2 linked regions of the Frankia casuarinae genome follow. The protein of the gene in region 2 interacts with the protein of the main gene of each other region in a pairwise test. Links are inferred from orthologs where the notes say so. Each region holds a gene or a part of one and is shown on either strand. Other genes may lie near its edges. The genes, in order: lpdA and pcrA.

Region 1 (6,220 bases), 3.0 Mb from region 2 along the record:
CACGTCGGGCCGGTCGCGGTTGAACGCCGCGTACCCGCGGGCGTAGGCGGCCTGGTCGTCGCCCAGGGCGGTCTGCAGCAGGCAGACCCGGGGCCGTGCGCCCGCCGCGGACAGACTGATGGCGTGATGGAGGATGGGACCGACCTTGGCTCCGTAGCGGCCGTCCGGAAGGAAGCCACCGCTGGTGGCGAGGATCTGCACGGGTTCGTCGCTCTCTGAAGGCTGTCGCATGTGACGGTCGTCGATCGCATACCCCGCGGTGGATCGTAAAAAGTTATCCACAACCGGACGAAGAGGTAGGCAGACCGGACCGGTTTGAGCCTAGCGTCGCTTCTTGTGACCTTCACCGACGATTCCGCGGACAGGCCGGCCCGGCGCGTCGGCGGCGTACCCGAGGTCCCGGGGGTGAGCATGCGTTCCCGCCTGCGGGACGCCGGCTCTGGAGAGCTCTGGTCGGGTCAGTTCGACCAGTCCGGAATCGAGTGCGTGGTGCGGCGGGTGCGGTTGGCGCCGGACCCGGTGCTGCGTTCCGCGGCGGTCATCGCGGCCCGGGCCCTCGTGGACCTGGAGCATCCCCATCTGGTGCCGGTCGTGGCGGTGTTGCCGACCGCGGAGGGCCTGGCGTTGATCACCGAGCCGGTCGTCGGCGGTGTCAGCCTCGCGCGGCTGCTCGCCGCCCGCGGGGACCTGGACCCCGGTGAGGTCGTCACGATCGGTCTGCCGATCGCGCAGGCCCTGGCCGCCGCGCACGCCGTCGGCGTCGTGCATGGCCGGCTCGAGCGTGCGGACATCCTGTTGGAGCCGAACGGTCGTCCGGTTCTGATCGGGCTCGGGGTCGCGGCGCTGGCCGACGCCGCCAGACCGGATCCGATTCCACCCGAGGCCGCGTCCGCGGACGTCCATGACCTGGCCACTCTGCTGCTCGGGGCGATGCGTGAGGCCACCGGGCCAGACGCGGCCGCGGTGGCGGTGGCGGTGGCGACCGCCATGATCGACGACCCGCGTCGGCGACCGAGCGCCCTGGAACTCGCCGCGTCGCTGGCCCGCAGCGCGACTCCGCTCCCGGTCCGCCTGGCGGGCGGCGGCGAGGTGGGCGGCGGCGAGCCGGGTGGCGCGGCGCGGCGCGGTCCCTCGCCGACCGACACCCTGCCGGCGATCCCCTGGGTGGACCCGCCCGACGATCCGGCCCCGCCCGACCGGGCCATCACCGGAGCGACGGCCGTCAACGCCGCGGAGCTGCTCGACTCGTTGCCGCCACCGCCCCGACGATCGACCCGTGCGACGACCAACCCTCGGAAGGCCGCCCGCGGTGGCGGTCGGGGCTCCGGGGGCAAGGGGTCGGCCACCCCGGGTGCGGCTGCTCCGGGGCCGCGGTCACCGCGTTCCGGCGGATCCACCGGAAGCGGCCAGGGGACGCAGCGAGGTCCGCGCGGGCACACGACCGCCTCGGGCTCCCCGGGTCCCGCGAGGCCCCCGGGGGGCCTCGGCTCCCCGGGCCGGAGCACCCGGCCGACCTCCGCGCGCCGACCGCGTCGGGTGGGAGCCCGCCGCCAGCGCTTGCTGTTCCCGGTGACCGCCGGGCTGGGCCTGCTGGTGGTCGTGGCGGCCGTCGCGTTGCTGCTGGCCAGCCCGGAGAAGGACGATGCACCCGGCGCGGCCGGGACGTCCGTGCCACCAACCGGTGCAGCCTCCGCGGCCGGGCGGGGACCGACGGCGTCGCCGGTCGCCAATCAGTCGCCCGAGCAGGTCTGGCGTTCGGTACTCGCCGAGTTGAACACCGCGCGCAGCCGTGCGTTCGAGCGGGCTGACGAGAGCCTCCTGACGGAGTCTGATGCCGCGGGTAGTGAGTTGCACGCTTCGGATATCGCGCTGATGAGGCAGGTGGTCGCGAGGGGGGCGCATGCCTCGGCACTGCGCAGCGACATCCTCGATCTCAAGGTCCGGGTCGAGGAACCGGACCGCACCGTGCTGCGGGTCACCCAACGCCTGAACGCCTACGACTTCCTCGACGCCGGGGGGAAGGTGCTGGCGCATCAGGCGGCGAAGTCGCCGGAACGGCGTGACCTCACCCTGATCCGTACCGGCTCCGGTTGGCGGGTCTCGGAGAACGTCCCGGTCACGGCCGGCTGACCGGACGGTCAGCCGGCCGTGACCGGGCTACAGGCCGAGTTCGGCTTCGAAGGCTCCGTTTTCCAGCCGGTGCTTGGTGAAGGCCAGGAAGCGAGCCGCGTCGGCACCGTCGACGATGCGGTGGTCGTAGGTGAGGGACAGGTACACCGTCGAACGAACCGCGATGATCTCGCCCAGCTCCGGATCGTCGACGACGGCCGGCTTCTTCGTCACGATGCCGGTGCCGAGGATGCCCACCTGCGGCTGGTTGATGATCGGCGTGTCGAACAGGGCGCCTCGACTGCCGGTGTTCGTCAGGGTGAAGGTGCCGCCGCCGAGCTCGTCGGGCGAGATTCGGTTGGCCCGGGTGCGGCTCGCCAGGTCGTCGATCTTGCGGGCCAGCCCGATGAGGTTGAGATCGCCGGCGTTGTGGATGACGGGCACGACCAGACCACGCTCGGAGTCCACGGCGATGCCGAGGTTCTCCTCTCCGTGGTAGGTGACCGTGCCCGCCTCGACGTCGATGCTGGAGTTGAGCTGCGGGAACTCACGCAGCGCCGCACAGGTCGCCAAGGCGAAGAACGGCAGGAATGACAGCTTGATGCCCTCCCGAGCCTGGAAGCCGCTCTTCGCCCGGTCCCGCAGCCGCGCGATCCGGGTGACGTCGGCCTCCACCACGGTGGTGAGCTGCGCGCTGATCTGCAGCGACTCGACCATGCGGCGAGCGACCAACGCCCGCAGGCGGGAGAGCTTCTCGGTCTGGCCGCGGACGGGGGCAGCGCCGGTCGGCGCCACGGTCGGCGCCACGGCTGGGGCTGTCGGGGCTGTGGGGGGGGTCGCGGGAGTCTCCTGCGCCGCGGGAGCCGCGTCCCGCGGCCGCGCGGCGTCCTGGATGTCCTGCTTGGTGACGCGTCCACCCGGCCCGGTTCCCGCCACGGTTCCCAGGTCCACGCCGAGCTCGGCGGCCATCTTGCGCACCAGCGGGGTGACGTAGCGACCGATGCCGCCGCCGTTCCCGTTGGCGGCGGCCGGGGTCTGGGCCGGGACCGGGGTGAGCTCCGGCTGACGAGCGAACGCCGGTGCCGGCGCGGGCGTCGGCGCGGGTGCGGGCGTCGGCGCGGGTGCGGGCGTCGGCGCGGGTGCGGGCGTCGGAGTGGGCGGAGGCGGCGGTGCCGCGGCAGCCGGCTTCACGGGTTCCGGCGCCGGTTCGGGTTCCGGCTCCGGCGCGGCGGGCGCCTGCGTGGCCTGCGCCGGTGCGGTGCCGCCACCCGCGGACCCGTCGTCGATCACCGCGAGCTCGACGCCGACCTCGACGGTCTCATCCTCGGCGACCTTGATCGAGCTGACGACACCGGAGGCGGGGGCGGGGATCTCGGTGTCGACCTTGTCGGTGCTGACTTCGAGCAGTGGCTCGTCGGCCTCGACGCGTTCACCCTCCTGCTTCAGCCACCGCGTGACGGTTCCCTCGGAGACACTCTCCCCGAGCCGGGGCATTGTGACAGATACAGACATGCTGGAACGACTCCTTTGTCGCGTCCGGCATCTGCACCGCGCGGGCGGCCGGCCGGAGGCGCTCATGCTTGGCGTGGCCTGAATCCTGGGCGGATCGGGCCGCGGGGGTGGCACGGGCAGGCACGATCCAGGGCGGTGCCCGCTAACCGTGGACGTGAAGGGGCTTGCCGGCCAGCGCCAGATGCGCCTCGCCGAGAGCCTCGGACAGCGTGGGATGCGGGTGGATGAGCTGGGCGACCTCGGCGGGGAACGCCTCCCAGTTGGTGATGAGCTGAGCCTCGGCGATGAGCTCGCCGACCCGGTCGCCGACCATGTGCACGCCCACCACCGGACCATCGGGGACCGCGATCACAGTGACCGCACCGGAGGTCCTGAGGATCTGGGACTTGCCGTTGCCCGCCAGGTTGTAGGTGACCGTCTTGATCTCGCCGTACCGCTCCCTGGCGACCGCGGCGGTCAGGCCGACCGAGGCCACCTCCGGGTGGGAGTAGGTGACCCGCGGAACGTTGTCGTAGTCGACCGGCACCGGGCCCAGCCCGGCAAGCTGCTCGGCGACGAAGATGCCCTCGGCGAAGCCGACGTGGGCGAGCTGGAGCCCGGGCCGCAGGTCGCCCAGCGCGGACACGGTCGGAATGTTCGTGCGTAGCTGACGGTCGACCAGCACATAGCCGCGGTCGGTCGCGATGCCGACCTCCTCGTAGCCGAGACCTTCCGAGACCGGTCCACGACCGACCGCGACGAGCAGCAGTTCGGCCTCGATGGTGGTCCCGTTCTCGAGGGACACCGTCACGCCCTGGTCGGTGGACTTCACCCCGGAGAACCGCGCGCCGAGATGCTGCTTGATGCCGCGCTTGCGGAAGGCACGCTCCAGCAGCTTGGAGCTGGACTCGTCCTCGAGCGGGACGAGGTGCGGCAGCGCCTCGACGATGGTCACCTCGGCCCCGTAGGACCGCCAGACGGAGGCGAACTCGCATCCGATGGCCCCGGCGCCCAGTACCACCGCGGAGGCCGGCACATGGTCGAGGGTCAGGGCGTCATCGCTGGTGATGACCTTGTCGTGGTCGATGTCCAGGCCGGGCAGGGTCTTGGAATAGGAACCGGTCGCGAGCAGGACGTGCCGACCCTCGATGACCCGGTCGCCGACGGCCACGGCGGTCGGGGAGACCAGCCGGCCGAATCCCTCGACGACCTCGATCCCCCGGGACTTGATCAGGCCGGTCAACCCCTTGAAGAGCCCGGCGATGACCGAGTCCTTGTAGGAGTTGACCGCGGCCATGTCGATGCCGTCGAGGGTCGAGCGAACCCCGAAGGCCTCGCTTTCGTTGATGTTGTCAACGATCTCCGCCGAATGCAGCAGCGCCTTGGTCGGGATGCAACCTCGGTGCAGGCAGGTGCCGCCGAGCTTGTCCTTCTCGATCAGAACGACGCTCAGGTCGAGTTCCGCGGCGCGCAGCGCGGCGGCGTATCCGCCGCTGCCGCCACCGAGGATGACCAGGTCGACGGGACCGGCCGCTGAATTCGCCACGCCAGGGGTCCCTTCTCGTTGAATCCTGTGGTCTTGCCGGTGGTGCCGAGAGCGTTACTAGTAGCGTCTGCTACGTCGAGTGACAAAGCCGGTGACGCGGTTGGCCGCCGCCCCCGACGGCGTTCCCACCGCTGAGCGCGGCAGCCGAAGCAGGAGCGTCAGGCCACGGCTCGCCTAGCCACGGCAACCGGATGCCAGTCTTTCACGTCGTGAGCCCACTGCCGCTCGGATGGGCGTGACTGTGCTGCATTGCGCGAGGCGCCAGCAACCATTGTGTACCTACCTTCCCCCGCAGGTCAGCCCTCGGCCGGGGACTCAGCCGGGGAACCGGTGGCCGAACCGGGGGAGGCCGTCGTCGTCGCGCGGTCCTGCGCCAGCTGGACGAGCGTGCGTACGATCATGCCGGTGCCTCCCTTGGGGGTGTGGCCGTAGGGCTCTCCACCGTTCCAGGAGGGACCGGCGATGTCGATGTGCGCCCAGGACACCTTCTCGGGGACGAACGAGGCGAGGAAGTGCGCGGCGACCAGCATGCCGCCGTCTCGGTTGCCTCCCGGTGGCACGTTGGCGATGTCGGCCACCGTCGAGTCCAGTCCCTTGCGCAGATCGGGCGGAAGGGGCATCGGCCAGACGCTCTCGTCGGCGGCGGCCGCCGCCGACGCGACCGCGTCCACCGCGGCCGCACGACCCATCAGTCCGCTCGTCCGGTGGCCGAGGGCGACGATCTGTGCGCCGGTCAGGGTGGCCACGTCCACGATCAGGTCCGGTGACTCCTCGTTGGCGCGGACGAGGGCGTCGGCGAGCACCAGCCGGCCCTCGGCGTCGGTGTTGAGCACCTCCACCCGGGTGCCGCCGCGCAGGGTGAGAACGTCGGAGGGGCGGATCGCGTCGCCCGAGGGCATGTTCTCCGCGCAGGGCATCCAGCCGGTGAGAGTGATCGGGAGCTTGAGCCGGGCCGCGGCGATGACGGTGCCGAGCACCGCGGCCGCGCCCGCCATGTCGGTCTTCATCCATTCCATGGAGGTCGACGGCTTCAGGGACAACCCCCCGGAATCGAAGGTGATGCCCTTGCCGACC
Region 2 (6,476 bases):
GCCATGACCCCGGACAGTTACTTCACCGCGCTCTCCCCGGAGGGCACCGCCGTCACGCTTCGGATACCGGTCGAGCGGGCCGCAAACGTCTGCGGGCTACGGCCGACCGACCTGAACGCGCTGGGATTCGCCGATCGGCTCCTGTCCGCCACCACCGCAGCCGAGACGGCGCGCGACGCCGCATCGCTGCTCGCATCCCTGAGCCGGGGGGACCAGGACGATCGGCTGCGCCGACGGCAGGCTCGATGGTCGACAGGGCTACCTAACAGTCTGTAGCATCTTTCTCCGGTCTTTACTTGGCCACCGGGATATCTGCCGACCTGGGGGGCGAGCACCACGGCTGGCGGCACGGATGGTACGGCGAGGGAAGGCGAGCGGGCCATCGGCGAGTGGATACTGCCATCGTTGTCCGCGGCCACGGCCCGCCTGAGGCGGGCCGTGGCCGCGGACAACATCGCCGCTCCAGGGCGGTCGGTCCTCACCGGCCTGCGCACGACCCCGGTGAACGCCCGCGGGCTCGCCGTGGAAGCGGCCTGGATCGCCACCCACCTCGCCCTCTACCCGGCGAGTGCGCTGCGCCGGCAGCGCCCGCGCGAGCACGAGCCCTACTCGCTGAGCGCGCTCTCCCCGCTGCACCGCAGCCTGCTGGTCAACGCTCCCGACGCGGCAGGCACCCCGATCCTGCTGATCCACGGCCTGATCGACAACCGGTCCGTGTTCACCCGGTTGGGCCGGTCGCTACGCCGCCGCGGTTTCCGCCGGGTGCGCACGGTGGAGCTGCCGCTGCTCGTGCCGACGGTGCAGGAAGCGGCGCTCCGACTCGCCGCGTCCGTGCACGCCGCGATGACGGACAGCGGCAGGCAGCGCGTGCACATCGTCGCCCATTCACTCGGCGGGCTGGTGGCCCGCTACTACGTGCAGCAACTCGGGGGCGATCAGTACGTGGACACGCTGATCACTCTCGCGACGCCTCATTCCGGCACCCGTCTCGCCGGGCTCGTCCCCCGGTCGGTGCCGTACCGGCTCGTCACCCAGCTACGGCCGGGATCGGCGCTCCTACGCGAGCTCGCCGCACCCGCCCCCGGCTGCCGGACCCGGTTCGTCGCGATCGGCGCCGGGCTGGACAGCGTGGTGCGGCCCGCCGAGGCGGCGCTCGACCATCCCGATCTCGACATCGAAAATTACACCGTGCCGGGCCTCGGGCATCATTCCCTGGCGTTCAGCGGCAAGGTTGCCCACCTGGTCGCGAGCTGCCTCGCCGGGGCGGCGGACCGGCCGGGACTCTCGGGACCGTCAGAGCTTCTCGACGGGGGCGTACCGCAGGAGCAGGCGCTTCGTGCCGGTGTTCTCGCCGAAATCGATGGTCGCCTCCGCGGAGTCACCGACCCCGCCGGTGGCGACGACAACTCCGAGACCGAAACTGTCATGCGTCACCCGGTCGCCCTGACGCAACTCCAGGACGGCCCGAGCGGCCGGCCGCGCGCGACCCGAGAACGGCGAGTTCGGTAGCGGTTTACGCGCCGCCGGGGCGCCGGCGGCGCCCCGGCCGGTCGCGCCCGACCCAAACCCGCCAGACGAGCCCCAGGACGTCCCCGCGGGCGCTGGCGGGGGATCGGCCAGCCGGCGCCAGTCAACCAGCGTGTCCGGCACCTCGCCGAGGAAGCGCGACGGCGGGTTGTAGGCCGGTTGGCCCCAGGCGCTGCGCATCACCGCGCGGGTCAGGTAGAGCCGGATCCGGGCCCGGGTGACACCCACATAGGCGAGCCGACGCTCCTCCTCGAGCTGGGTGGGATCTCCCAGGGTCCGCAGGTGCGGGAAGACGCCGTCCTCGAGACCGGTAAGGAAGACGACGGGGAACTCGAGGCCCTTGGCGCTGTGCAGCGTCATGAGAGTGACCACACCATCGGAACCGTCGTCGGTCGGAACCTGGTCCGCGTCGGCGACGAGCGAGACCTGCTCGAGGAACTCCGCAAGCGTACCCTCGGGCAGCCGCCGGGCGAACTCCTGGACCACTCCGACCAGTTCCTGCAGGTTCTCCACCCGGCCCTGGGACTCGACGGTGTCCTCGGCGAGGAGTTCCGACAGGTAGCCGGTGCGTTCAAGCACCCCCTCGACCACGGCCACCGGGTTGTCGGCCGCTACGGCGCGTAGCTCGGCGAGCAGCGCGGTGAACTCGCGCACCGCCTTCGCCGAGCGCGCGGCGATCCCCGGCACCTCGTCGACACGCTCCAGTGCCTGCGCGAACCCGATCCGCTCGACATCAGCGAAGCCCGCCAGGGCCGCCTCGGCCCGCTCGCCGATCCCGCGCCGGGGCACGTTCAGGATGCGACGCAGGTTCACCGTGTCGCTAGGATTGGCGAGGACCCGCAGGTAGGCAAGGAGATCACGGATCTCCTTGCGCTCGTAGAACCGCACCCCGCCGACCACCCGGTAGGGCAGCCCGACCCGGACGAAGATCTCCTCGAACACCCGGCTCTGGGCGTTGGTCCGGTAGAACACCGCGACGTCGGCGGGCCGCGCGAGCTTCGCGTCCGAGAGCCGGTCGACCTCCTCGGCGACAAAGGCCGCCTCGTCGTGCTCGTTGTCGGCGGCGAATCCGACGATCTTCTCACCGTCACCGGCGTCCGACCACAGTCGCTTGGCCTTGCGCTGGTTGTTACGCGCGATCATCGCGTTCGCGGCGGAGAGGATGGTCTGGGTGGAGCGGTAGTTCTGTTCCAGCAGGATCACTGCGGCGTTCGGGAAATCCTCCTCGAACTCCACGATGTTGCGGATGTTCGCCCCACGGAAGGCGTAGATCGACTGGTCCGCGTCGCCAACCACGCACAGCTCCGCCGGTGGGACGGCGCCCGAGGCCCAGGTACCCGGCCCGGCTGCCGGCTCGGCCGGCTCCACCGGCGCGGACCCGCCACCGAAGTACGCCGGTTGGCCGACGAGTTCACGCACCAGGACGTACTGCGCGTGGTTCGTGTCCTGGTACTCGTCCACGAGCACATGTCGGAATCGGCGCCGGTAGTGCTCGGCGACGTCGGGGAACGACTGGAGGAGGTTCACCGTCATCATGATCAGATCGTCGAAATCAAGGGCGTTGGCCTGAGCCAGCCGCTGCTGATAAGCGGCGTAGACCTCGGCGACGGTCCGCTCGAGGTGGTTCGTGGCCCGGTCCCGTGCGGCCTCCCAGTCGATCAGTTCGTTCTTCAGGTTGCTGATCTGCGCCGCCAGACCTCGGGCGGGATGCCGTTTGGGATCAAGATCAAGGTCACGGGTGACCAAAGTGATCAAACGCTGCGCGTCGGCGGCGTCGTAGATGGAGAAGGTCGAGCCGAACCCGAGACGCTTCGCCTCGGACCTCAGGATGCGCACGCAGGCCGAGTGGAAGGTGCTCACCCACATCGCCCGCGCCCGGGGACCGACCAGCGCCGAGACCCGTTCGCGCATCTCGTTGGCAGCCTTGTTGGTGAACGTGATCGCCAGCATCTCCCCCGGCCGGACCCCCCGGGCCGCCAGCAGGTACGCGATACGGTGGGTCAGCACCCGCGTCTTGCCGGACCCCGCGCCCGCGACGACGAGCAGGGGTGCCCCGATGTGCACCACCGCCGCCCGCTGCTGCAGGTTGAGCCCGTCGAGCAGGCCCTCGGCATCCAGGCGTGGCGAGGAGAAGCCACCGGGCTCGTCCCCGCCCACCGGCGGCGCCAGCACCGCCGGGCCGAACAGGTCGTAGGGCACGTGCGCACCGCCGTGGACATCCGTCCCGACCGACCCGGCGATGCCGGATCCGCCGCCGTGGGAATCGCCGAAAAAGCCGCTCATGGGACTCCGATCGTACGTTCGACGTCGGGCAGGTCGGACCGCGGCATGCCCGGATCGCACCCAACGGCCCGGTCCGCGGTGTGGTCCGCGAGATGCACCGACGGCCCCACCCGGCCGCGGTCCTCGCGCGTCCATGCCACCGCATGACCATCACACGTCCACGCCCAGTGGTCGTCGACCCGCGTGCTGACCAGCCTATTGTCCGTCGTTCCCGCCCCGCCCCGCGCGCGAGGGCGGGTCGTCGATGGCCGTGGTCCGCGTCAACGCCCGGCCCACCGGCGGTCAGGCGGCCCCGCGGCCAAGCGGCCACGCCACGTGGCCACGCGGCCACGTAGTCACATAGTCGCGTAGTCACGTAGTCGCGTAGTCACGCGGTACTCGACGCGCTCGGCGGGATGGCCGCGAGCGCCTTCACCCTGCTGGCCACCCCCGGGTCGATGTTGCCACCCGACAGGATTGCCACCGTCGGGCCCTGCGCGAGATCACTTCGACGCAACAAGGCCGCGACCCCCGCGGCGCCGGCCGGTTCCACCTGGTGGCCGGCCCGGTGCAGCAACACCATCGCCTCCCAGAACGCCGCCTCATCGACCGTGACGATCTCGTCCACCAGGCGTGCGGCAAGGGCGAAGGTCAGGACCCCCGGAGCGTTCACCGCCATACCGTCGGCGATCGTGGTCGACGCCGGGACCACCCGTGACGAACGTGGCGCCGTCGGCTGTTCGGACGTCCGGCTGCCCGGAATCGTCCCGACTCCCCGCAGTGTTCCGGCACCGGGCGTCGTTCCGGCACCGGGCGTCGCAGCCCCACCGGGGGGCACCGTGAGCCGCCGGCCAGCCCGCAGCGACGCGGCAAACGCCGACGACAGCACGGACTGCACTCCGACCACTCGCACATCGGGGCGCCGGGACCGCACCGCCGCGGCCAGCCCGCCGATCAGCCCTCCGCCGCCCACCCCGACCAGAACGGTGCCGAGATCGGGCACCTGATCGAGCAACTCCAAGCCGATCGTGCCCTGCCCGGCCACTACCGTCGGGTCATCGAACGGGTGGACCAGCAGCCGGTCTCCCCGGGCGGCGAAGGTGGCGGCCGCAGCGAGCGCCGCTTCCACCCCCCCGGGTATCTTCTCGACCCGGGCGCCCCACCGGCGCGTCCGCGCCACTTTGACCGGATTGGCCCCTACCGGCACGAAGATGGTCGCCTCGACGCCGAAGGCCGCGGCCGCGAAGGCCACTCCCTGGGCGTGGTTACCGGCACTGGCCGCCACCACCCCCCGGGCCCGCGTCGCCGGATCCGCGGTGGCCACCCGGTGGTAGGCGCCCCGAAGCTTGAACGAACCGGTGTGCTGCTCGTGCTCACACTTGAGCCAGACGGGCGCACCGACCGCCGCCGACAGGCCGAGATCCCGCACGACCCTGGTCCGTCGTGCCACCCCGGCAAGGACGCGGGCCGCGGCGCGGATGTCCGACGCCCAGAGTTCGGCGTCCGGGGCTACCGATCGGTCGTCTGCGGCTGCTGCGGTCATGGAGCATCTCCCGGCGGCTGAGCGGCCACCTCACCATGACCGCGGCAATAAAAAAGCCCCCCGCCAGGACAAGGCGGAAGGGCGAGGCGCGGACCCGATGATCGGTCGCGCGCCTAGGTAATGGCCATCTCGTGCGGGGTCACATCATCCAGGGTGCTCCGGTCCCGCCCAGACGTCAAACGTGCCCGTCGGCGGGGGTCGTCCGACGGGCACGCGCTCCGATCCGGGATCGTCACTCCCACTCGATCGTGCCGGGAGGCTTGGAGGTGATGTCGTACACCACCCGGTTAACCTGCGGCACCTCGTTGACCACCCGGTTCGAGATGCGTTCCAGCAGGCCGTAGGGCAGCCGGGCCCAGTCGGCGGTCATCGCGTCCTCGCTGGTGACCGCGCGCAGGACGATCGGGAAGCCGTACGTACGCTCGTCACCCTGGACGCCCACCGACCGCACGTCGGCGAGCAGCACCGCGAAGACCTGCCAGATCTCGCGGTCCAGGCCGGCCTTGCGAATCTCCTCCCGGATCACCGCGTCGGCCGCCCGCACCACGTCGAGCCGCTCGGGCGTGACCTCGCCGATGATGCGGACGGCGAGGCCCGGGCCCGGGAACGGCTGGCGCCAGACGATCTCCTCGGGCAGCCCCAGCTCCTCGCCGAGCCGACGGACCTCGTCCTTGAACAGGGTCCGAAGCGGCTCGACCAGATCGAACCGCAGGTCCTCGGGCAGTCCACCGACGTTGTGATGCGACTTGATCTTCGCGGCCGTCGGCGAGCCGGATTCGATCACGTCGGGATACAATGTCCCCTGCACGAGAAAGTCGATCGTCGCGCCCTCCGCCTCCGCCCGGACCTCCAGTTCGCGGGCGGACTCCTCGAAAACCCGGATGAACTCACGACCGATGATCTTCCTCTTCCGCTCCGGGTCGGTCACTCCGGACAGCGCGGCGGAGAACCGGTCGGCCGCCTTGACATGGACCAGATCCACGCCGGTAGTCGCGACGAAATCGCGTTCGACCTGTTCCGCCTCGCCGGCCCGCAGCAAACCATGATCGACGAAGACGCAGGTGAGCGCGTCTCCCACCGCCCGGTGCACGAGCGCGGCAGCGACCGCGGAGTCCACCCCGCCGGACAGACCGCAGATCAACCG

What was found.
Region 1: the proteins of pcrA (region 2) and lpdA interact in binary tests that used the Escherichia coli proteins (3 or more experiments, as listed by UniProt). The link is inferred for Frankia casuarinae from one-to-one orthologs.

What each region holds. Positions count from the first base shown.
Region 1 is NC_007777.1:3,704,885-3,711,104, reverse strand. Bases 2,956-5,843 are described here. They hold lpdA (dihydrolipoyl dehydrogenase), read right to left. Parts: upstream 5,147-5,843; coding sequence 3,764-5,146; downstream 2,956-3,763. Other genes in these bases: FRANCCI3_RS15750 (leucyl aminopeptidase), read right to left, coding at 5,443-5,843; sucB (2-oxoglutarate dehydrogenase, E2 component, dihydrolipoamide succinyltransferase), read right to left, coding at 2,956-3,621. Also shown: FRANCCI3_RS15770 (peptidase E), read right to left, coding at 1-201; FRANCCI3_RS15765 (protein kinase), read left to right, coding at 337-2,130; more of sucB, read right to left, coding at 2,158-2,955; more of FRANCCI3_RS15750, read right to left, coding at 5,844-6,220. UniProt on the Escherichia coli protein: Lipoamide dehydrogenase is a component of the glycine cleavage system as well as of the alpha-ketoacid dehydrogenase complexes.
Region 2 is NC_007777.1:734,887-741,362, reverse strand. Bases 1,053-4,196 are described here. They hold pcrA (DNA helicase PcrA), read right to left. Parts: upstream 3,811-4,196; coding sequence 1,294-3,810; downstream 1,053-1,293. Other genes in these bases: FRANCCI3_RS03245 (threonine ammonia-lyase), read right to left, coding at 4,178-4,196. Outside these bases: FRANCCI3_RS03260 (carboxyl transferase domain-containing protein), read left to right, coding at 1-276; more of FRANCCI3_RS03245, read right to left, coding at 4,197-5,332; guaA (glutamine-hydrolyzing GMP synthase), read right to left, coding at 5,565-6,476. UniProt on the Escherichia coli protein: A helicase with DNA-dependent ATPase activity. Unwinds DNA duplexes with 3'-5' polarity. Translocates on single-stranded DNA with 3'-5' polarity. Initiates unwinding more efficiently from a nicked substrate than double-stranded DNA.